DNA from 2 places in the Flexivirga lutea genome. Region 1 is predicted to be linked to the other one. Evidence: riboswitches for the same ligand, from Rfam matches in the RefSeq annotation. Region 1 holds a riboswitch; the other holds the start of a gene.
What was found. A riboswitch is a leader RNA that binds a small molecule or an ion and turns the genes downstream of it on or off. The one in region 1 is predicted to bind cyclic di-AMP.
Positions count from the first base shown of each region.

Region 2: it holds a riboswitch for cyclic di-AMP, as region 1 does, so the genes downstream of both, ACYVBN_RS06795 (C40 family peptidase) here and ACYVBN_RS03440 (transglycosylase family protein) in region 1, are expected to answer to the same signal.

Region 1 is NZ_BAAGZB010000001.1:701,575-712,951, reverse strand. It holds gene ACYVBN_RS03450 (aminotransferase class V-fold PLP-dependent enzyme) at 14-1,384, shown strand; gene ACYVBN_RS03445 (endonuclease/exonuclease/phosphatase family protein) at 1,362-2,438, opposite strand; cyclic di-AMP (ydaO/yuaA leader) riboswitch at 2,732-2,869, shown strand; gene ACYVBN_RS03440 (transglycosylase family protein) at 2,874-3,581, shown strand; gene ACYVBN_RS03435 (ribonuclease J) at 3,910-5,595, opposite strand; gene dapA (4-hydroxy-tetrahydrodipicolinate synthase) at 5,592-6,488, opposite strand; gene ACYVBN_RS03425 (thymidylate synthase) at 6,727-7,539, shown strand; gene ACYVBN_RS03420 (dihydrofolate reductase) at 7,556-8,506, shown strand; gene ACYVBN_RS03415 (ferredoxin reductase domain-containing protein) at 8,542-9,360, opposite strand; gene ACYVBN_RS03410 (GNAT family N-acetyltransferase) at 9,456-10,061, shown strand; gene ACYVBN_RS03405 (AzlC family ABC transporter permease) at 10,058-10,789, shown strand; gene ACYVBN_RS03400 (AzlD domain-containing protein) at 10,786-11,100, shown strand; gene ACYVBN_RS03395 (tyrosine-protein phosphatase) at 11,118-11,377, shown strand, end outside.
Region 2 is NZ_BAAGZB010000002.1:75,522-86,898, reverse strand. It holds gene ACYVBN_RS06820 (MFS transporter) at 1-1,073, shown strand, start outside; gene pepN (aminopeptidase N) at 1,153-3,726, opposite strand; gene serC (PLP-dependent aminotransferase family protein) at 3,830-4,942, opposite strand; gene pdxH (pyridoxamine 5'-phosphate oxidase) at 4,976-5,656, shown strand; gene ACYVBN_RS06800 (metal-dependent transcriptional regulator) at 6,353-7,042, shown strand; cyclic di-AMP (ydaO/yuaA leader) riboswitch at 7,277-7,436, shown strand; gene ACYVBN_RS06795 (C40 family peptidase) at 7,437-8,234, shown strand; gene ACYVBN_RS06790 (DUF6918 family protein) at 8,328-8,762, shown strand; gene ACYVBN_RS06785 (dienelactone hydrolase family protein) at 8,829-9,572, shown strand; gene ACYVBN_RS06780 (DUF6295 family protein) at 9,576-9,845, shown strand; gene ACYVBN_RS06775 (hypothetical protein) at 9,846-10,433, opposite strand; gene ACYVBN_RS06770 (DUF429 domain-containing protein) at 10,432-11,377, shown strand, end outside.

The DNA.
Region 1 (11,377 bases):
GAGGAGCAAGCCGTTGAGCATCACCATCGACCCCCAGCAGGACACCACACCGCGCCGGCTCGGTATACCGCGTGTCTCCTCACCGGAGCCGCGACGCGTCGCGGACGGTCTGCCGAAGACGGTGTCGGCCGACCTGGGCGTGCCCACGATCCACCGGACCGTCACCGACTACGCCAACTTCGACCATGGCGCCACGACGCCGGCCCTGGTCGCCGTGGCCGATGCCGCCCAGCAGGTGCAGCGTCGTTATGGCTCGGTGCACCGGGGCGCCGGGTACGCCAGCCGGGTCACCACCGGCTGGTTCGAGGCCGCCCGCGCCGAGGTCGGCGAGTTCGTGGCGGCGCGGCCCGGCGACGAGGTCGTCTTCACCCGCAACACCACCGATGCGCTGCGGCTGCTCGCGCACTGCCTGCCGGCGGACACCCAGGTGTTCGCGTGGGAGTCGGCCCACCACGCCGCCCTGCTGCCCTGGCCGGCCGACCGCACCACCCGACTGCCGGTCCCGGACAGCGCCGCACACGCGGTGCAGTTGCTGGAGGCGGCCCTGCGGCGATCCGGCGCCCAGCACGCCCTCGTCGTCGTCACCGGCGCCTGCAACGTCACCGGGGAGATCTGGCCGGTGAGCGAACTCGCAGCCGTAGCACGTCGGTTCGGGGCGCGTACGGTGCTGGACGCCGCACAGTACGCACCGCACGTGAGCATCGACCTCACTGCCCTCGACATCGACTGGGTCGCCTTCTCCGGCCACAAGCTCTACGCCCCGTACGGCGCCGGTGTGCTCGCGGGCCGCAGCGACTGGCTGGACGCCGCCGAGCCCTACCTGCCCGCCGGCGGAGCGACGGCGCGGGTGGCGCACGACCACACCCGCTGGCAGACCGGCCCGGCGCGCCACGAGGGCGGCACGCCCAACGCCGTGGGCGCCATCGCGATCGCAGCGTCCTGCGCCACGCTGCGCAGTCACCGGGCCACGGTCGAGGCGCACGAGGCGCACCTCTACGCGCGACTGCACGGCGGGCTGGCCGCGATCGACGGCGTCCGCATCGTGCAGGTGCTCGGCGACCGGCCCAATGTGGGCGTGGTCACCTTCACGATCGACGGCTACGACCCGTCGCTGGTCTCGCAGGTGCTGGCCGACGAGCACGCCATCGCCGTGCGCGACGGCCGGTTCTGCGCCCACCTGCTGTGCGACGCCGTGGTCGGCGCGGACGCGACCGCGGTGCGCGCCAGCCTCGGGCTGGCCACGACCGGCGAACACGTCGACCGGCTCGTCGCCGCCGTGCGCCAGCTGGTCGAGCACGGGCCGTCCCTGTCCTACGTCCACACCGACGAGGGGTGGTCCGCTCCTGCCGACCCGCGGGACGTCAGCGAGCCGCTGCCCTGGTAGCCGGCGTGCTGCGTGGCCGATCCACCCGCAGTCGCGCCCAGTAGCCCAGGTGGTCGGTGCCGGCGATGGTCACCGTGCCGTCGGAGACCACCCCGAAACCGCGCGTGAGCACGTGGTCCAGCTGGATGAACGGCGGCACCCGTCTGTTGTGCGGCCAGGTCCGCCGCCATCCGGACCCGGTGGCCCGGCTGCTGTCGGTGAGGCCGTCGGCCAGCTCGCGGAACGCCGGCATCGCGGACGAGGCGTTGAAGTCCCCGGCCAGCACGAGCGGCTGATCGTCGGGCAGCGCGTTGCGCCATACGGACAGGGCGCGGAGCGCCGCGTGCCAGTCGTCGACGATGTCCGGCAGCGGGGCCGGCGTGTGCACCGCCCGGAGTCGGAAGTCGCCGGCCGCCGTCGTCACCCGCACGTCGGGGCTGCTGGGGAACCGGCCGCCCGGATGTTCGGCGACGGGCGCGAGCCGGTGGACGCTGCGCACCACGGTCCCCCGGATGCCCGGCGCGGCCCGACCCGCCTGGTGCGGCAAGACATCGTCGAGCCCGTGGCGCCGCAGCGCCGCGAGTTCCGGTGCCGTGCACTCCTCCAGCACCAGCGTGTCGACGTGCTGGTTGCGTGCCGCTGCCACGACCTGTGCCGGGTCGCCGTGGCCGAATTCGAGGTTGATGGTCATGACGACCTCGTCGTGTGCACTCGCCGCCACCGTGTCGCTGCGCAGCGAGAGCAGCCCGAGGCCGACAGGAGGTATGGCGACCAGCAGCGCCACGAGGGCCAGCCAGCGGTGCCGCAGAGCCGTCGTCAGGACGAACAGGACGACCGCGGCCGCGCCGAAGAGCGGGAACAGCGCCTGGACCAGCGGCACGAGCCAGGTGACGTCCAGCCAGCGAACGAACACGCCGGCCGCGACGAGCACCTGGACCGCGGCGAGCGCCCACCACCCGACCGTGTGTGCCTCCCGTCGCCGGGTGCGATGCCGGTCCGGATGCCGGCGCCCACGCCGGCCCGAACGCCAGGTCCGGCGGGTCGGCGCAGCGGCGGCAGGGCCCGAATGTGACACCCCGGCATTGTCACCCACCCGCGACATACCCCGTGCTGTTACCACTGGGACTGGAGTGATGCAAGCAACACGATGCGTGTGACTCCGGCGACACTTCTCAAAAAAGTCACGAAATGGTCACGGTTCGACTTGGAAATCTCCTCGCGACCACGTACCTTCGACGATCGGTGGTTGAAATTTCGTCCCCCTGGCGAAGCAACATCCATCGACGGAGAGTGCAACCCGGCACGACTCCGCCATTTGCCTGTGGTCCGCTGCGCACAACCTCGTTGAGCGGCCACCACGATCCGGGATGGTCCCGGAGGCACAACGAGGATGGGGAACCCATTTCGGCCGCGACGCGGTCTTGGGGTGAGAGCAGGCCGACAACCTGCCGGGCACCTGACAGCCCGACCCGACAGCTAACCCCGTATGCGCACGTCAGGAGAGGAATCAATGAACCTCAGCAAGAACCTCAACAGCAAGACCCGCGTCGTCGGCATCGGGGTTGCCGCCGCCGCAGCCCTCGCCGCCGCCGGCGTCGCCACCGCTGGTGACGCTCACGCCGCGTCGGTCTCCACCTGGGACCGCGTCGCCGCTTGTGAGAGCGGTGGCAACTGGGCCATCAACACCGGCAACGGTTTCTACGGTGGCCTGCAGTTCACCCACTCGACCTGGATCGCCTTCGGCGGTGGCGCCTACGCCTCCAACGCCAACCTGGCGAGCAAGTCGGCCCAGATCACGATCGCCGAGAAGGTGCTCGCCTCACAGGGTCCCGGCGCCTGGCCGGTCTGCTCCGTGCGCGCGGGTCTGACCCGTGGCGGCGGCTCGCCGAACGTCAACCCGGCGCCGGCTCCCCAGGCCGCACCGCAGAAGACCTACACCGCGCCGAAGAAGACCTACACGGCTCCGAAGGTGTCGCGTTCCGCCGAGCGCGCCCAGGCTCCGACGAAGTCCTACTCCGCGCCGAAGAAGGTCGACTCCGCGCCGAAGGTCGCCCTCTCGGGCAAGACCTTCACCGTGAAGTCCGGCGACACCCTGAGCAAGCTCGCACAGAGCTACCACGTCAAGGGTGGCTGGCAGGCGCTGTTCGCGGCCAACAAGGGCACCGTGAACGACCCCAACCTGATCTTCGTCGGCCAGCACCTCAACCTGCCGGCTTGATCTGATCAGCTGATGATCACCGTCCCCGTGCGGTGATGATCAACCCGAAGGCCCCGGTCCACGTCATGTGGACCGGGGCCTTCGTCGTCTGTCGACCCCGTCGCTGTCTCATCGAGAGATGAGTTGTTGTCGTCATGAGCGCGTCATCACGACGACAACTGCTCTCTCGGCGATGGCGGACGTATGACGAACGCCGACGCCGCCGCCGAGCCGGAGTTCCGAAGAGCCACCACCCAGCGCGACTAAGTCACTACTGTCGCGAGTTTCTCGCCGAAAGCGGCCGATTCGAGCGAGAAACTCGCGACAGTAGCGGCGAGCTCGGTGTGACCTACGCGTCGATGACGATCGGGATGATCATCGGGCGCCGGCGCAGCTTGCCTCCGACGAAACCGCCCACGGCGCGCCGGATGACCTGCTGCAGCTGGTAGGTGTCGCTGATGCCCTTCTGGCGGGCCTCCTCCAAGGCCGCCTCCAGCTTGGGGCGCACCTTGTCGAAGACGTCGTCGTCCTCGGCGAAGCCGCGGGTCTGGATCTCCGGGCCACTGACGATCTTGCCGGTGTCGGCGTCGCGCACCACGATGATCGTCACGAAGCCCTCGTCGCGCAGGATGCGGCGGTCCTTCAGCATCGTCTCGTCGGTGGTCCCGACGAGGGAGCCGTCGACATACACGTAGCCGCAGGGCACGGCGCCCACGATGCGCGCGCGGCCGTCGACCAGGTCGACCACGACGCCGTCCTCGGCGAGCAGCACGCGTTCGGCGGGCACTCCGGTGGCGACGGCGAGCTCGCCGTTGGCGACCAGGTGCCGCCATTCGCCGTGGATCGGCATGACGTTGCGGGGCCGGACGATGTTGTAGCAGTAGAGCAACTCGCCGGCGCTGGCGTGGCCCGAGACGTGGACCAACGCGTTGCCCTTGTGTATGACGCTGGCGCCGCGTCGCATCAGGCCGTTGATGACCCGGTAGACGGCGTTCTCGTTGCCCGGGATGAGGGAGGACGCCATCAGCACGGTGTCGCCGGTGCCGATGTCGATGGTGTTGTGGTCGCCGTTCGCCATCCGGGACAGCGCTGCCATCGGCTCGCCCTGTGACCCGGTCGAGACGAGCACGATCTGGTTGTCGGCGAAGTTGTCGATCTTCTTCAGGTCGACCAGGACGCCGTCGGGCACGTGCAGGTAGCCCAGGTCGGCCGCGATGCCCATGTTGCGCAGCATCGACCGGCCCACGAACGCCACCTTCCGGCCATGGGTCGCCGCGGCGTCGAGCACCTGCTGCACGCGGTGCACGTGCGAGGAGAAGCACGCGACGATGATCCGGCGCTCGGCGTGCTGGAAGACTCGCTCGATCGCCGGGGCGATGTTGCGTTCCGGTGTGGTGAACCCGGGCACCTCGGCGTTGGTGGAGTCGGTCAGGAAGAGGTCGACACCCTCCTCCCCCGCACGGGCGAAAGCGCGCAGGTCGGTGATCCGGCGGTCCAGCGGTAGCTGGTCCATCTTGAAGTCGCCGGTGATCAGCAGGTTGCCGCCGCCGGTGCGGATGAAGACCGCGAGCGCGTCGGGGATGGAGTGGTTGACCGCGATGAAGTCGCAGTCGAACGGCCCGATCTTCTCGTTGCCGCCCTCCTTCACCGCCAGCGTGTATGGCGTGATCCGGTGTTCCTTCAGCTTGGCCTCGACCAGCGCCAGGGTCAGGGTGGATCCGACCAGGGGGATGTCGGGCTTGAGGCGCAGCAGGTAGGGGACGGCCCCGATGTGGTCCTCGTGACCGTGGGTCAACACGATCGCGTCGATGTCGTCCAGCCGGTCCCGGATGTATTCGAAGTCGGGCAGGATCAGGTCGACGCCGGGGTGGTCCTCGGGGAACAGTACGCCGCAGTCCACGACGAGCAGCCGGCCGTCATACTCCACGACCGTCATGTTGCGGCCGACCTCGCCGAGCCCGCCGAGCGGGACTACCCGGACACCGCCCTGGGGCAGTGCGGGGGGTTCTTCGAGTTCGGGATGGGGATGGCTCACATCAGTCCTTGTGCGGTCAGGGCATCGCGCAGGATCGCGCGATGTTCTTGCGGTGCCGGCACCAGTGGGAGCCGGCAGAAGTCGGAGTCGATCACGCCCATGAGGCGCAGGGCGGCCTTGGCCTGAATGGTGCCCTGGGTGACGTTCATGACGGCGGCGACCAGCGGCACCAGGCCGTGGTTGATCTCGCGCGCGGCCGCCAGGTCGCCCGCGGTGACCGCGCGCAGCAGCGACACGAGCCGGGCGCTGGCGACGTTGCCGACCGTGCTCACCATGCCGGTCGCGCCGAGGGCCAGCCAGGGCAGGTTGAGGGCGTCGTCGCCGGAATACCAGAGCAGGCCGGTCTCGCGCATCAGCGGCGCGCTCGTGGCCAGGTCGCCCTTGGCGTCCTTGAGCGCCCGGATGCCCGGCACCTCGGCCAACGCGCGAATGGTGTCGGGCGCCAGTGCGGTGCCGGTGCGGCCGGGTATGTCGTAAGCCATCGCCGGCAGGTCGGTCGCCGCCGCGACCGTGCGGTAGTGCTCGAGCACCCCGGCCTGCGGCGGGCGGTTGTAGTAGGGGGTGACGATGAGCGCGGCCCGGGCGCCGGCCGCGGCGAGGTTGCGCGCGGCGGCCACGGAGTGCGCGGTGTCGTTGGTGCCGACGCCGGCGATGACGATCGCGCGATCACCGACCGCCTCGGCGACCGCGCGCACCACGTCGACGTTCTCCTGGTCGGTGGTGGTCGCGGACTCGCCGGTGGTGCCGTTGACGAGGATGCCGTCGTTGCCCTGGTCGACGAGGTATGCCGCCAACCGCTGCGCCCCGTCGAGATCGAGCCCACCGTCGTCGTGCATGGGCGTGACCATCGCGGTGATCATCGTGCCGAAGGGGTTACCGGAGGGCTGCGTCATGGCGTCCAGGCTAGCGGCGACCGCGGGCCGCGTGCCGTCGCCTTCCGCGTGCCGAACAGCGACGCCCCGGTGAATGACTGATCGCGTCGTCACCCGCTCGGGGGTCCGGGTGACGACGCGATCAACGGTTACATCGGGTGCTGCCGGAAAGTGTTACACGCGCCCAATGTGATCTAGATCACATTGGGCGCGTGCTGCGAGACCGCCCTGTCGGGCCCCGCTGATAGCGTCTGCTCCCGTGAAGCAGTACCTCGACCTCCTCGATCGGGTCATCTCCGAAGGCACTCGCAAGCAGGACCGCACCGGCACCGGCACCTTGTCGGTGTTCGGGCACCAGATGCGCTTCGACCTGACCGCCGGCTTCCCGGCCCTGACCACCAAGAAGCTGCATCTTCGCTCGATCATCGGTGAACTGCTGTGGTTCCTGCGCGGCGACACCAACGTGCAGTGGCTGCACGACCGCAAGATCTCCATCTGGGACGAGTGGGCCGACGACAACGGTGACCTCGGACCGATCTACGGCCACCAGTGGCGGTCGTGGCCGACGCCCGACGGCGGGTCCATCGATCAGATCCACCGGCTGATCGAGGGATTGCGCACCAACCCCGACTCGCGCCGGCACATCGTCTCGGCCTGGAACGTCGCGGAGGTCGACGACATGGCGCTGCCGCCGTGCCACACGATGTTCCAGTTCTACGTCGGCGGACCCACCGAGGACGGCCGCCGTTGGTTGTCGTGCCAGCTCTACCAGCGGTCGGCGGACATCTTCCTCGGCGTGCCGTTCAACATCGCGTCCTACGCGCTGCTGACCGCGATGGTCGCCCAGGTGACCGACCTGGTGCCCGGCGAATTCGTGCACACCATGGGTGATGCGCACCTCTACCTCAATCATCTGGACCAGGCGCGGCTCCAGCTGACCCGCGAGCCCGGTCCGCTGCCGACCTTGCGGCTCAACCCGCAGATCCGCGAGATCGACGCCTTCGACCTGCCGGACATCTCGCTCGAGGACTACGTCGCGGCGCCCACGATCAAGGCCCCGATCGCGGTATGAGCACCGAGGACCCCGCATGACGATCAGCTTCATCGCCGCCGTCGCGCGCAACGGCGTCGTCGGGCGCGACGGCACCATGCCGTGGCGGGTCCCGGGCGAGCAGAAGGGCTTCAAGGCCGCGACCATGGGTCATCCGATGGTGATGGGGCGGCGCACCTTCGAGTCGCACGGCCTGTTGCCGGGCCGGCGGCACATCGTGCTGACCCGTGACCCCGACTGGTCCGCAGAGGGTGTCGAGGTCGCGCACAGCGTCGACGAGGCGCTCTTCCTGGCCGGCGACGAGGACTTCTTCGTCACCGGCGGCGCACAGGTGTGGGAGCTGTTCGCGCCCTACGTCGACCGGATGCTGATCTCCGAGATCCCGCTGGATCCCGAGGGCGACACGGTGTTTCCCGGCTGGCCGCTCACCGACTCGCCGATCTGGCACGAGGTGTCCCGCGAGCCGCACGACGGCTGGTCCGTGGTGACCTACGAGCGCCGCAGACCCCGAGCACAGGTGGACGTCGGCCCGCGCATCGCCGGCTCCGCGCAGGCCGGCGCGACCGAGATCAAGGCCGGAGCCAGTTGCGCCGTCGGCGACGCAGGCCGGTTGCTGCTGACCCGCCGCGAGGACAACGGGCTGTGGTGTCTGCCGGGCGGCGGGGTCGAGGTCGGCGAGACCTGGTCGGAGGCCGCGGTGCGGGAGACGCGGGAGGAGACCGGACTGCACGTCGCCGTCGACGCGGTGCTGGCGGCATACAGCAACCCCGACGTGGTGATCGTCTACCCGGACGGTCGTCGACGGGCCATCTTCGGCGTGTGCTTCCGCGCGCACGTCGTCGCGGGCGCCCCGGGCGTCTCCGACGAGGTCACCGAGTCGGCGTGGTTCACCCAGGACGAAGCGGCTCGTCTGCCGATCATCCCGGCACACCGGCCGCTGGCGCGGGCGTTCTTCGAGCAGGACCCCGGCCGCACGATCTTCGACTGACCGCCCGCGACCTCGAGGCCGCGGGCGGCACACCTTCAGTCGGCCGGCGCCGGCACCGGCTCCTGGAAGAACTCCTCGTGGTGCACGCTCGCCGGTTCGGCGCCCTCGCCGACGATCGTCGTGCGCACGTCGTGGACCAGGCCGATCGGTCCGCACAGGAACCACTCGTCCACCTCGGGCACGGCCACCCCCGTGCGTCGCAGGATCTGCCGCACCTTGGCGCCGTCGATGCGCCCGGTCAGCAGCGGGTCCCGGGCGCCGGAGCTGTCCCGGGAGAAGACCTCGATGAGGTCGAAGCGACCGGCACAGTGCTCCGCCAACGACTCCAGCTCGGCACGGAACATCGTGCTGTCCGGTGTGCGGTTGCCGAAGATCAGCGTCACCTGGGTGCCCGGCTCCTCCTCCAGCACGGTGCGGACCAGCGAGATGACCGGGGTGATCCCGGATCCGGCGGCGATCGCCACGATCTCGCGCTCGGTGTCGACCGTCGGACACACGAAGTCGCCCAACGGGGCGAGCACCTCGATGCGGTCCCCCGGCCGGACCACCTGGTTCAGCCACACCGACATCGCGCCCCCGTCGACCTCCTGGGACGCGATGCGCAACCGGCCGGTCCCGGCCGCCTGTGCACGCGACATACAGATCGAATAGGAACGGCGCACGTCCGTGCCGCCGATCGTGGCCCGCAGCGTCAGGTGCTGGCCCGGCTCGAAGCGGAAGGTCTCGCGCAGTTCGTCGGGTATGTCGAACGACACCGCGACGGCACGGTCGGTCAGGCGCTCCACCGCCGCCACGGTGAGCGGGTGGAACTGCGGGCGGCGATGTCGCACGCCGGAGGACTTCAGCAGACTCACAACGCATGGCAGTTTCGCAGACCGGCGCGATCGGTGCGAGCGCGGCCGCACGGTCCCGGGCGCGCCCGCGTCGGCGGGGATGAAAAGCTGGCCCGATGAACTCCCCCACCAGCGACACCGGGGTCCGCACCGCCCGCGCGAACGACGTCCCCGCGGTCGCCCACGTGCAGGCAGCCGTATGGCGCGACACCTACGGCCCGCTGGTCGACGCCGATGTCGCGGCCGCGTTCACCCCGGCGGCCTTCGAGCCCGCCTGGCGCGAGTCCCTGCGCAACCCGCCGAGCCCGCGGCACCGGCTGCTGGTCGCGACCGAGGGCGCGGCCGTCGTCGGCTTCGTCGCGATCGGCCCCGCCGACAACACCGATCTGGCGACCGGCGAGATCTACACGCTGGGCGTGCGCCCCGAGCACCGCCGGGCCGGCAACGGCTCCCGCCTGCTCAATGCGGCCGTGGACACCTTGCGCGCCGGTGACTTCGGCGCGCTGACGATGTGGTTGCTGGCCGACGACGACCAGACGCGAGCGTTCCTGTCGGCCGCCGGTCTGCGGCCGGACGGCGCCTGGCGCGACCGGGTCGTCGCGGCCGACGGTCGCACCGCCCGCGAGATACGTCTCACCGCCTCGCTCACCGACTCCGACGCTGCCTCCGACGCTGCCTCTGACTCCGAGGGACGCACCCCGCAGGGACCCGACGCCCCATGAGCACGGTGGGGCCCGACCGTGCCGCCGGCACATCCGAGGCGCCGACTGATGTGGCCCGAACCGTTGCCCGCAAAGGGATCTGGGTCGGCGTCGCGACCGGCGCCTACGGCATCAGCTACGGCGCCCTGGCCGTCGCCGCCGGCCTCAGCTTCTGGCAGGCGGTCGCCCTCTCCCTGCTGCTGTTCAGCGGTGGATCGCAATTCGCGCTCGTCGGGGTGATCGGCGCCGGCGGCTCCGGCGCGAGCGCGATCGGCACCTCGACGCTGCTCGGTCTGCGCAACGGCTTCTACGGCCTGCAGGTGAGCACGCTGCTGCAGGCGACCGGCTGGCGCCGGGCGCTGGCCGCCCACCTGACGATCGACGAATCCACTGCCGTCTCGATCACCCAATCCGACCGAGCGTTGTCGCGGATCGGATTCTGGTGGACGGGGTTGTCGGTCTTCGTGCTGTGGGGACTGATGTCCGCGGTCGGTGCCGCGCTCGGCAACGCCATGGGCGACCCCGCCCGCTACGGCCTGGACGCCGCGGCACCCGCTGCGTTCTGCGCCTTGGTCTGGTCCCGTCTGCGGACCCGCCGCTCCCAGCTGGTCGCCGTCGCCGCGGGACTCATCGCTCTGCTGGTCGCACCGCACACCGCGTCCGGCATACCGGTGCTGGTCGCCGCGCTGGCCGCCGTGGCCGCCGGTCTCCTGCCGGATCGGACCGTCACCACGGCACAGGAAATATGAATCTCTGGACCACCGTGCTGCTGGCCAGCGCGCTCTCCTTCGCCACCAAGTTCGCCGGGTATGTCGTGCCCCAGCGGGTGCTGGACCATCCGTTGACCGACCGGGTGATGCACTACCTGCCGGTGGCGCTGCTGGCGGCGTTGATCGCGGTGCAGACCTTCACCACGGGCCACGGGTCGCTCACCGTCGACGCACGCGCCGCCGGGCTGACGGTCGCCATCGTGTGCCTGCTGCTGCGCGCGCCCTTCCTGGTCGTGGTCGTGGCCGCAGCAGCCACCGCCGCCCTGCTGCGGGCTGCCGGCGTCGGCTGACGATCTACGGTGGAGTCGTGACGAAACCCTCCGCGACGCAGCCCTGCTGGATCGACCTCGACGGCGTGGTCAACATGCGCGACCTCGGCGGCCTGCCGACCTCCGACGGTCGCGCCGTGCAACCTCACCGCCTGGTCCGCTCGGACAATCTGCAGGATCTGACCGAGCACGACATACAGGTGCTGGTGCAGGACCACCAGGTCACCGACATCGTCGACCTGCGCAGCGACGTCGAGCTGCGGATCACCGGTCCCGGACCGTTGCGGGCGCTGGACAC
Region 2 (11,377 bases), on a different contig from region 1:
ATCGTTTCCCCAAGCGGCGGGTTCTCTTCGGCACGCAGAGCGCGCTGGCCGTGACCGCGGCGCTGCTCGCGGCACTGGTGCTCACCGACGTGGTGCAGCTGTGGCACGTCTATGCGCTCGCGTTGTTGCAGGGCGTCGCGACGGCGCTGGACAACCCCAGCCGGCAGGCATTCGTCTCGGAGATGGTGGAGTCCGACCTGCTGAGCAACGCGGTCGGCCTGAACGCCACATCGTTCAATGCCGCGCGGCTGATCGGCCCCGGCATCGCCGGTCTGTGCATCGGTCTCATCGGCACCGGCCAGACCCTGGTGTTCAACACCCTGTCCTTCGTCGCGGTGCTGATCGCGCTCAAGGCGATGCGTCCCGAGGAGCTGATGCCGGCACCCCAGGTCCGCGGCAAGGGCAACGTGCGTGAAGGACTGGCCTACGTGCGGCGGCGACCGGACATCATGCTGATCATGTTCATGGTCTTCATGCTCGGCACGTTCGGCATGAACTTCCAGCTGACCATCGCGCTGATGGCGACGACGGTCTTCCACCGGGGCGCGGCGGAGTACGGCCTGCTGGGATCGGTCATGGCGATCGGTTCGCTGGCCGGCGCGCTCATGGCGGCCCGCCGGCAGCGGCCGCGGCTGCGCATCGTGCTGGGCTCACTGGTCGGCTTCACGCTCTTCTCGGCGCTCGCCGCGCTGGCGCCGTCATACCTGCTGTTCGCACTGTTCCTGATCCCCACCGGATTGTGCGCGATCACCACACTCAACACCGCCAACGCGACCGTGCAGCTGAGCGTCACCCCGGTGATGCGGGGTCGGGTCATGGCGCTCTACATGGCCATCTTCATGGGCGGTACGCCGGCGGGGGCCCCCGTCATCGGTTGGATCGGCACCGCGTTCGGGGCGCGGTGGACCATCCTGGTCGGCAGCGTGGCGACGGCGATTACGGTGGGTGCCGTCATGTTCTACCTGATGCGCAGCAAAGACTTGCGAGTGCGGCTCGAGGGTCGCCCGATCCCGCACCTCGAGGTGCGCCAGCGCGACCGCGCCGGCGACCTCGCCGGTGAGCGCGTCGCATGATGTCCCCCAGAGCGCAGCGGCTGGTGGTCGTCATCGCGCTGGTCGCCCTGGTGGGCGTCGCGGTGCTGGGCGCGCTGCTCTAGTCGCCGGCCTGTGCCCGCAGCTGCCGCTTCGTGTGGTCGAGCTGCTCGATGACGATGCGGCGCAACGCATTCGGCGCGTCCGGGTGCGTACCCAGCCACTCGTCGGCAGCGGCGACCACCGGGTTGTCGGTGACGTCGCCGTCGGCGACGCTGGTGCGCGGAAATGCGCCGGCCACCAGCCGCGCGGCCATGACCATCGTCTGGTCACGCCACCACTGGTCGAGCTGCTCGAAGTAGGGCGTGCGGAACTCCTCGGTGAGGGCCTGATCGCCGGCCGCGAAGCCGGCCAGCAGCGCCCGTTGGCGGTCGTTGGTCAGGTCGTCGCCGGTCGTCAGCTCACGCCATACCCGCCGCTTGTGCGCAACCGACGGCAGCGTGGCGAGGGCCCGGTCGAGCGCAATGGCGCCGCTCATCGTCGGGTCGGCGTCGTAGGCGTCCGGCAGTTCGGACTCTCCGACGGAGCCCTGCTCGGCGAGGGCGACGAGCAGGTCCCAGCGCAGCGAGGGGGTCACCTCCAGTCCGGCCACGCCGCCCCGCAGGGCGAGGCGCACCGGATCGACACCGGCCGGGGACCGGCCGGCGCAGAACGCCAACGCGTGTGCCCAGGCGCGCTGCAGATCGGAGCCGGGTGCGGCGGCCTGCAGACCGGCGTCGACCGTGGCGACGAGCTGAGCAGACGCCGAAGGGCGCTCGCCTGGTGCCAGGTAGTCCGAGATCGCCGTGCGGGCTTGCTGCAGCACCATCGACACCAGTCCGGCGTCGGTCTCCCTCGCCACGTTGGCGTCGATCGCTGCCAGGTAGGTCGCTGCGGACAGGCGCGCGTCCCGCACCGCGTTCCACAGGGCCGACCACACCACCGCACGGGTCAAGGTGGGTTCCAGCGATGACAGGTCGCCCAGCACGTTCGTCACGGACGTGTCGTCCAGGTGGACCAGTGCGTAGGTGAGGTCGTCGTCATTGGGCACGACGACCTCGGCCCGGGTGCCCGGCGGTAACGGCACCGCGACCTTCGGTGCGTCCAGGGTGAGTTCCACGCGCGCGGTGCGCTCCAGTCCGGTCGCTTCGAGTGCGAAGGTGGAGACGACCACCCGGTGGTTGCGGGCGATCTGCTCGCCGGTCGAGGGGTCCGTGGAATCGGTTGTCAGGTAGATGGTCCCGCCGTCCCGAACCACCCCGAGCGCCGAGGGTCCGGTGGTCTCCAGCCAGGTCGGCACCCAGTCCGACAGGTCCGCCTCGCTGCTCTCCTGCAGCGCGTCGATCAGATCCCGCAGCCCCGTCGAACCGAAGGCATGCTGCTGGAAGTAGAGCTGCGCGGCGCGGAAGAAGGCGTCCCGCCCGGCATACGCCATCAGTTGCTTCAGCACCGACGCCCCCTTGGCGTAGGTGATGCCGTCGAAGTTCTGCCGGGCGGCCTCCAGGTCCGGGATGTCCGCGACGATCGGGTGGGTCGTCGGCAACTGGTCCTGGACATAGGCCCACTGCTTGCGATTGACCGCGAACGTGACCCAGGAGCCGTCGAAGCCGGCGGCCTCGGTCGCACCCAGATAGCCCATCAAATCGGCGAAGGACTCCTTCAGCCAGGTGTCGTCCCACCAGCGCGGGGTGGCGAGGTCGCCGAACCACATGTGCGCCATCTCGTGCATGATCACCTCGGCGCGGGACTCGCGCTGCGCCTCGGTCGGGGTGCCGCGGAAGATGTAGGCGTTCTCGCTGAAGGTCACCAGGCCGGGGTTCTCCATCGCGCCGAGGTTGTACTCCGGCACGAAGATCTCGTCGTACTTCCCCCAGGGATAAGGGAATCGGAACGCCTCGTCGAAGAACGTCAGCCCCTGTTTGGTGATGGTGAAGATCTCGTCGGCGTCCAGGTGCTCGGCCATCGACCGACGGCAGATGACGCCGAGCGGGATCTCCAGCGAGCTGCCGTCGGCGCGGTCGGCGCGCCATACGTCCCGCGCGACGTGATAGGGCCCCACCGCGAAGGCGGTGAGGTATGACGACAGCGGCAGCGTCGGGGCGAAGACCACGGTGTGCCCCTCGCCGTCGGCTTCATCGGAGACCGGTGACTGGTTGCTCAGCACGACGCAGCCGGCAGGCGCCGTGATCGCGAACGTGAAGCGCGTCTTCAGATCCGGCTGCTCGAAGCAGGCGAACGCACGGCGTGCGTCCGTGGGCTCGAAATGTGTGTAGGCGTAGGTGTTTCCGTCTGCCGGGTCGGTGAAGCGATGCACACCCTCGCCGGTCCGGCTGTAGGCACAGCGAGCCTCCACGACGACCTCGTTGACCGCCTCGCCGGTCCGCAGGCCCTGCAGCGGAACACGCGCACCGTCGTAGCCGTCCAGGGACTGTGCGGTGCCGTTGACCGTCAGGGCGGTGAGCTCGTCGGCCACCAGGTCCAGCCAGGTCGAGGTCTCCGTGCTGGTGAAGCGGATCGTCGCACGTGAGGCGAACGTCGAGGCGTCGGGATCGGCGAGGTTGCCCAGGTCGAGGTCGACCCGGTGGGTCTCGACGGCGAGTTGCCGACCGCGCGTGGCGCAGTCGTCACGAGTGAGGTTGAGATCCGCGATAGTCACGGCCACCATCGTCGCACTCGCCGAAGTTGCGCATCCGCCGCGCTCCCTCGAACGGCGTCGCGCAGCCAGGATCCTGCAGCCGGCCGTGCGGACGCCAGCAGGATCAGAGGTGCGCCACGACGTGGTCGATGCAGGCGGTGAGCGCCGCGACGTCGGCCGGGTCGACGGCGGGGTACATGCCGATGCGCAGCTGGTTGCGGCCCAGTTTGCGGTAGGGCTCGGTGTCCAGGATGCCGTTGGCGCGCAACACTTTCGCGATCGCTGCCGCGTCGACGCCGTCGAAGTCGATGGTGCCCACGACGGGGGAGCGGTCGGCCGGGTCGGCGACGAACGGCGAGGTGTATGTCGTGCGCTCCGCCCATGCGTAGAGAGTCGCGCTCGACGCGGCACTGCGACCGGCGGCCCAGTCCAGGCCACCGCTCGCCAGCAGCCAGTCGGTCTGCGCGGCCATCAACGCGATGGTGGTGACGGCCGGTGTGTTGTAGGTCTGCTCCAGTCGTGAATTCGTCACGCACAGCTGCAGATCCAAGGTGGCCGGCGTCCAGCGCTGCTCACTGAGCCTCGCGATCCGCTCGAGTGCGGCAGGAGACATGGCGGCGAACCACAGGCCGCCGTCGGAGGCGAACGCCTTCTGGGGCGCGAAGTAGTAGACGTCGGTCTCGGCGAGATCGACCGGGATCGCGCCGGCGGCGGAGGTCGCGTCGACGAGCATCAGCTCACCGGCCGAGCCCGGCACCCGCCGGACCGGGGTCCTGACGCCGGTGGAGGTTTCGTTGTGGGTCCAGCAGTAGGTGTCGACGCCGTGCGTGCTGCACAACTCCACCGCGGTGCCGGGCTCGACTTCCGCGACGATCGGGTCGGCGAGGAACGGCGCGTTGCGCGCGACGGTCGCGAACTTGGCACTGAACTCGCCGCACACGGCGAAGGCTCCGCGGTCGTGGATCAGCCCGAACGATGCTGCGTCCCAGAAGGCATTGGTGCCTCCCATGCCGAGCACGATCTCGTAGCCGTCGGGGGCGTCGAACAGCTCCGCGAGCCCGGACCGGACGCGGGCGACCAGACTCTTGACCGGTGCCTGCCGGTGCGACGTGCCGAGCACGGTGCGGCCCAGCGCGAGCAGCGCGTCGAGTTGTTCGGTGCGCACTTTGCTCGGCCCGGAGCCGAAACGGCCGTCCGCGGGTTTCAACGAATCTGGGATGACGAGCTGGTCGGTCACGTGCCCGATTCTGCCAGCGGTAGCGTCGTGCTCATGCAGCCGATCAAGCGTTGGGACTACGCGGGCGAGGGCCTGGACGAGCACGACCTGCCGGCGGCGCCGCTGCCGCTCATCGAGCAATGGGTCCAGGACGCCGCGGACCGGCAGGAAGCGAAGGGCGATGTGCCCGAACCCGATGCGATCTCGGTCGCCACCGTCGACGCCGAGGGCCAGCCGCACGTGCGCACCGTGCTGATGCGCTACCTCGGCGCTGACGGTCCGGGCTTCTACACCAATTACACCAGCCGCAAAGGCCTTGACCTGCAAGCTGATCCGAAGATCGCCGCGGCGTTGACCTGGCCGCCGATGTTCCGGGCCATCCGCTTCGTCGGTGTTGCCGAGAAGATGTCGGTCGAGCGATCGACGCACTATTTCCGCAGCCGGCCGTACGGATCGCGCATCGGCGCCTGGGCCTCGGAGCAGTCGCAGCCGGCCGCCGGCCGCGCCCAGCTCGAGGCGGCCGTGGCGTCATACGAACAGAAGTGGCCGGACACCGGCAGCCCGGAGGACGTCCCGCTGCCCGACTTCTGGGGCGGGTATGTCGTGCGCTGCGAGGAGGTGGAGTTCTGGGCCGGCCGCAGCAGCCGACTGCACGACCGGCTCGTCTTCGTGCGCACCTGCGATGGCGACCTCGCCGACGCGAACAGTTGGGAAATCGAGCGCCGTCAGCCCTAGGCGACGGGCAAGACCAGTCAACTGCACGAGAAGCGGACGCCGGCGGGTGAGGAGTCGAGCAAGAAGACACGGGACAGCCCGTGGGCTGCCGGTGGAACCGGCAAGCGCGATGGACGAGATCGCGCGCCCACGGGCCGCGGTGGCTGCGTTGGAGTAGCTACCGAACGTCCGTTCCGTCGGCACACCGGAGGTGGCCGGCGACGAATACGAAGGTTGCGCTAGCGCGCAACCACCTCACGCGTCCTTTGAGAAATCACTCTTGGACCACCTCCTTTCTCGTGTGCTCCCACGCTAGGACGAGGGCCGGGTGGGAAGCAACAGATTTAGTCGGCTGTCCTGGCTCCCCCTTCGGCCGGCGGGCCGAGCGCGGCCGGGACCGACGCCGAGAGCAGACGCGGAGAGCAAGAACGGCTGGCGCCCAGGGGAGGTGCGCCAGCCGTCCGAGCTGCACCTTGCGGTGTGCTCACCCCGCCCGTGAAAACGAACGGTTCGGGAGGCCGCGGGTCAGGGGGGAGGAGCCCCACGGCTTCCAAGAAGAAGAACGTAGCGTGAGCGGGAAGGATTCCCGAACTTATTGAGCGAAAAGTCGACCGAAATTTCTTCGTGACGGGTTGTGGGCAGCGGCGGCGATCCCGCGACGGGGGCGTGGCGGGAGGCTGGCGTGCACCTGTCGGCCCGTAGTGGCAGGCTTGTGCCGTGAGCGAGCTGATCGACACCACCGAGATGTATCTCCGCACGATCTTCGACCTGGAGGAAGAAGGCATCGTGCCGCTGCGCGCGCGCATCGCGGAGCGTCTGGGGCACTCGGGTCCCACCGTGTCCCAGACGGTGGCCCGCATGGAGCGCGACGGGCTGCTGACGCTGGCCGGTGACCGGCATCTGGAGCTCACCGAGCACGGCCGGACGCTCGCCACCCGGGTGATGCGCAAGCATCGGCTCGCCGAGCGGCTGCTGGTCGACGTCATCGGTGTGGAGCTCGAATACGCGCACGACGAGGCCTGCCGGTGGGAGCACGTCATGAGCGAGCGGGTCGAGCGCAAGATCCTGGCGATGCTCCGCGAACGACACATCTCGCCCTACGGCAACCCCATCCCGGGCCTGGAGGAGCTGGGTGAGGAGGGCACGCGTGTGCAGTTCCGCGACGGCGTGCGCCCGATGACGGAGGTCGGCACCGAGCAGCCGGCCAGCTTCGTGGTCCGCCGCGTCGGTGAGCCGGCCCAGGCCGACCAGGATGCCTTGAGCGTGCTCACCGCGGGCGGCATCACCCCGGACGCCAAGGTCGAGGTGCGCCTCGAGGGTGATCGGGTCCTGGTGCGCGCCGAGGAGGGTGACGCCGTGTCGCTACCCCGCGACGTCGCCATGCACGTCTTCGTCGACGCCGACTGACTGACCCGACCGACTGACCCCGGCTGACTGACCCCGGCTGACACCCGGGGACTGACTGACGCCATGGGCTGATTCGGCGTCCTTGCAACGATCCTCGCAGACCACCAGAACTTTCTTTGACCAGTTCGTGACCTCACTGTGACTTTCCGTCCGGGGTTGTGTACCGTTTTCCCCGGCCCGCCACTCGGCGGGTTCCCGTGAGGCAACGCCGAGTCCTGCCAGCTGATCGGGTGCAACGAATTTCCGCCAGGCAGGAGCGGGGGACCCATTCCGGGTGGCGCAAGCCGCCCTCGGGGCGAAGTTTCGGTGCAGCACCACGGGGCTGCCGCACCGGAGCCGGGTATCTCCAGCCCGAGCCCGACAGCTCACCTCGTAGGCGACGGAGAGGTGTTCTGTGTCCATTCTTGGTCCGCGCGGTCGTCACCGCGCCCCGGGCAAGCTGACGACGACTTTCAACTCCACCGCTCGCGTGTCGGCCACCGTCGCCGTCGCCGGTGGTCTGGTCGCTTCGATCGCCGCACCGCAGGCCGCGTCTGCCACGACCGGTGTCGCGTCGATCACCGGCTCCAGCTCGGTCGATTTCGCCGCCCAGGCTTCCCGCGCTCAGGCGTTGGCCAACCCGCTGCAGGCCACCAAGGCCGAGTCGCAGCTGAGCGCCGTGCCGGCGCAGGCGCAGCTGGCTGCCCCGGTCGCCGCCAAGCGCTATGAGGCTCCCAAGCCGGTGGTGCGCACGCGCACCGCCTCGGTGTCGCGCAGCGCCACCCGCCCTGACCGCTCGGCTCAGCCGGCGCCGGCGAGCAACCCGGTCAGCGCCCCGGTGAGCAACCCGGTCACGACGCCGGCCCCGCCGGCCGCCACCGGTGGCATCGTCGGCATCGCCGAGCGGTATGTCGGTGCGCCCTACGTCTACGGCGGCGCCAGCCCGGCCGGCTTCGACTGCTCGGGCTTCACGTCCTACGTCTACGGTCAGGTCGGCAAGTCGCTCCCGCGCACTGCCACCGCGCAGATGCAGATGGCGACCCGGGTGAGCACGCCGCAGCCGGGAGACCTGATCTTCTTCGGCAACGGCAGCTACGCCTACCACGTGGCGATCTATGTCGGCAACGGCATGATGATCGACGCCAACCACCCCGGTGGTTCCGTCGGCGTCCGCCCGATCTACAGCGGTGTGTCCGGCTACGGCCGCATCTGAGCTGTCACACCACTCGTTCGAACCCGTCGCACTTCGTGGGTGCGGCGGGTTCGTGCATTCCCGCACCAAACGCGCTCCCCGAAAGGCCGCACCATGTCATTGTCCGAAACGCTGCTCGCCGCTGACCGTCGTCCGCAGGTCGTTGCCGATCTGGTTGCGGTGATCGACGCGGAGGTGAAGGACAAGAAGGGTCTCACCGGGGTCGCGATCAAGGGTGGGTATGCCGCCGTGCGCAAGGTGAGTCCGACGATCGCGGCCGATGCGACCGATCGCATGCTGCCCGAGGTCGCTTCGGCCCTGCAGCCGTTCTGGGACGACTTCGCCGGGGCGGGCGATTTCGGGCAGTACCTCGCCGGCCGTGGCGACGAGGCCGCCGATGCACTGCTGGCGGTCACCGACGCGCGGGCCGAGGCGACCGAGCGGGAGCCGTTGAAGCGTGCTTACAAGGGGCTGCGCGGCAAGGCCAAGGACAACGTCGAGCAGGCCCTGCCGCGACTCGGGAGGGTCGTGCAGCAGCACGCGTCCTGAGTCGTGCAGCAGCACGCGTCCTGAGTCGTGCGGGGACGCTCAAGGTCCTTCTGATAGACCATGAATATGTCTGACTCATTGCACGCCACGACCGTGCGTCTCACCGGCGCCGACGGCGCCGAGATCGAGGCCTACCTGGCGACACCGGACGGCGACACCCGCCGTGGCGGTGTCGTGGTCATCCATCATCTGCCCGGTTACGACCGGGCGACCAAGGAGATGGTCCGCCGCTTCGCGGAGTTGGGGTATGACGCCCTGTGTCCCAATCTGTATTCGCGGCAGGCTCCGGGAGCGGAGCCGTCCGACGCTGCCGCGGCGGTGCGGGCGGCGGGCGGCATACCGGACGAGCAGCTGGTCGGCGACGTGGAGGCGGCGGCGGCATACCTGCGCGGATTGCCGCACGCGAACGGCAAGGTCGGCGTGATCGGCCACTGCTCGGGCGGGCGGCACGCAGTCCTCGCGGCGTGCCGGGTGGACCTGGACGCGGCGGTGGACTGTTACGGCGCCTTCGTGACCGGCACCCCTGGCGCGGACTACCCGCTCGACGTCACGAACCTGGTGCCGCTGCTGCCGCAGCTGCGGGCACCGCTGCTGGGGCTGTTCGGCAAGAACGACAAGTTCCCCGGCACGGAGCAGGTCGCCGAACTCGACCGGATCCTCACTGAGCACGGCAAGCCGCACACGTTCTTCTCGTATGACGACGCCGGCCACGCGTTCTTCGCGGTCGACCGACCGTCCTATGTGGTGGCCGCGGCGAACGACGGCTGGCAACGCATCGAATCCTTCTTCCACCAGCACCTGGAGGGCTGAGACATGTGCACCTACATCACCGTCACGACGGATGTGGACGGCAGCGCCAAGGGTCCGGGCGGGAAGTGGTTCCGGGTCACCGATGCGGCGGCCTACTACGACCACCCGGTCCACGCGATGGCCGAGCACACGCTCAACGTGGACCTGACCGATCCGAGCGCCGGGCCGGGCCGGCGCATCGCCCTGGAACTCACGGCGGGGTCGGCGCAGCGGCTCATCGACGCGATCCAGCAGGCGCTGGACGCGGCACCCGACGAGCTGAAGGCCGGTTGATCAGCCGCCCGGGCTGATCACCGGTCCGGGCGGCGGACCGATCGTCCGGGTGACGGTCGTGGTCACCGGTGGGGCCGAGGTGGTGACGGTCGCCGTGGCTGTCGTCGTGGCTGTGGTGGTGGCTGTGGTGGTGGCGGTCGTCGTCGCGGTGCTGGTGACGGTCCGCTCGGTGCCGGGCCGGGTGACCTGCACGGTCGTCGTCTTCGGCGGCAGCGTCACGGTCGAGGTGCTGGTGAAGGTGCTGTCGTTCGCGGGGTCGGACGTGGCCTCCTGGGTGACCGTCCGTGTCGCGCCCTGCTGGGTGTAGGTCACGGTCCGCTGGCCGGTGCCCGCGTCGTGTCCGTTGCCGCCGCTGGCGAGCAGGTAGATGCCGACGGCGCACAGTGCGGCGATGCCGGCCCCGATCAGAGCACCGGGCAGCAGGCCGGGCGCCGGGCGCCTGGACTCGTCGTAGTCGTCGTAGCCGTCCTCCGGCCCGTCCCCGTAGTCGTCGGAACCGTCGGCGCTGTCCGGGTCGGCCCACTGGTCCATGAAGGCGTCGTTCGCGGACCGTTCGCCGTCACCGCGTCCCTGGGTGCTGTTCGGCATGACGACATGGTACGAGGCGGAACGCCGCAGATCGGTGCTGCACGCACGGGCGTGCGCGTCGATGCGGCATGCTGCAGGCATGCATTTCGTCGGCCTCGATCTTGCCTGGGGCACCAAGAATCCCACCGGGGTGGCGGTCCTCGACGACAGCGGGACCTTGCGGCACGCGAGCACGGTCCGCACGGACGAGGAGATCGTCGACGCCGTCCGGGCTGCGGCGCCGGGTGCGTGCGTGGTCGGCATCGACGCGCCGCTGATCGTCAACAACGCAAAGGGGAGCCGGCCGGCCGAGCAGGCGCTGGGCCGTGACTTCGCGGCATACGAGGCGGGGGCGCACCCGGCCAACACCGGCAACCCGGCATTCGCCGAGGGCACCCGTGGCGGACGCATCGCACACTTGCTGGGCCTGGACATCGATCCGGCGTCGCGGGCGTCGCGGCGAGCTCTCGAGGTCTATCCGCACCCGGCGACCGTGGCGCTCTTCCGGCTCGGGCAGAGCCTGAAGTACAAGAACAAGCCGGGTCGGCCGATCGAGCAGTTGCAGGGTGAGTTGCTGACCCTGCTTCGGTTGTTGGAGTCGCTGGAGACTGCGAAGCCGGCCCTCCGGCTGAGGCACAGCGAGCACTGGCAGCAGCTGGCCGACACGGTGCAGCAGGCGACCCGCAAGGCGCAGCTGCGCGCGGCGGAGGATCCGATCGATGCCGTGATCTGCGCGTATGTCGCCGTCCTCGCTCACCAGGCGCCCGAGCGGTTGACGACATACGGCGACGTCGCCACCGGATACATCGTCACGCCGACGTTGCCGGACGACCTGCGGCCGTCGCGGCACTCACCGACGCAGCAGAGCCGCGCGGAGGTGGTGGGTGCCGCCCGGCGTGAGTACGCCGTGCAGTTCCCGATGGTGGAGCGGGCTGCGGCCGCTGCGGTGGAGTTGATCGCCGGGG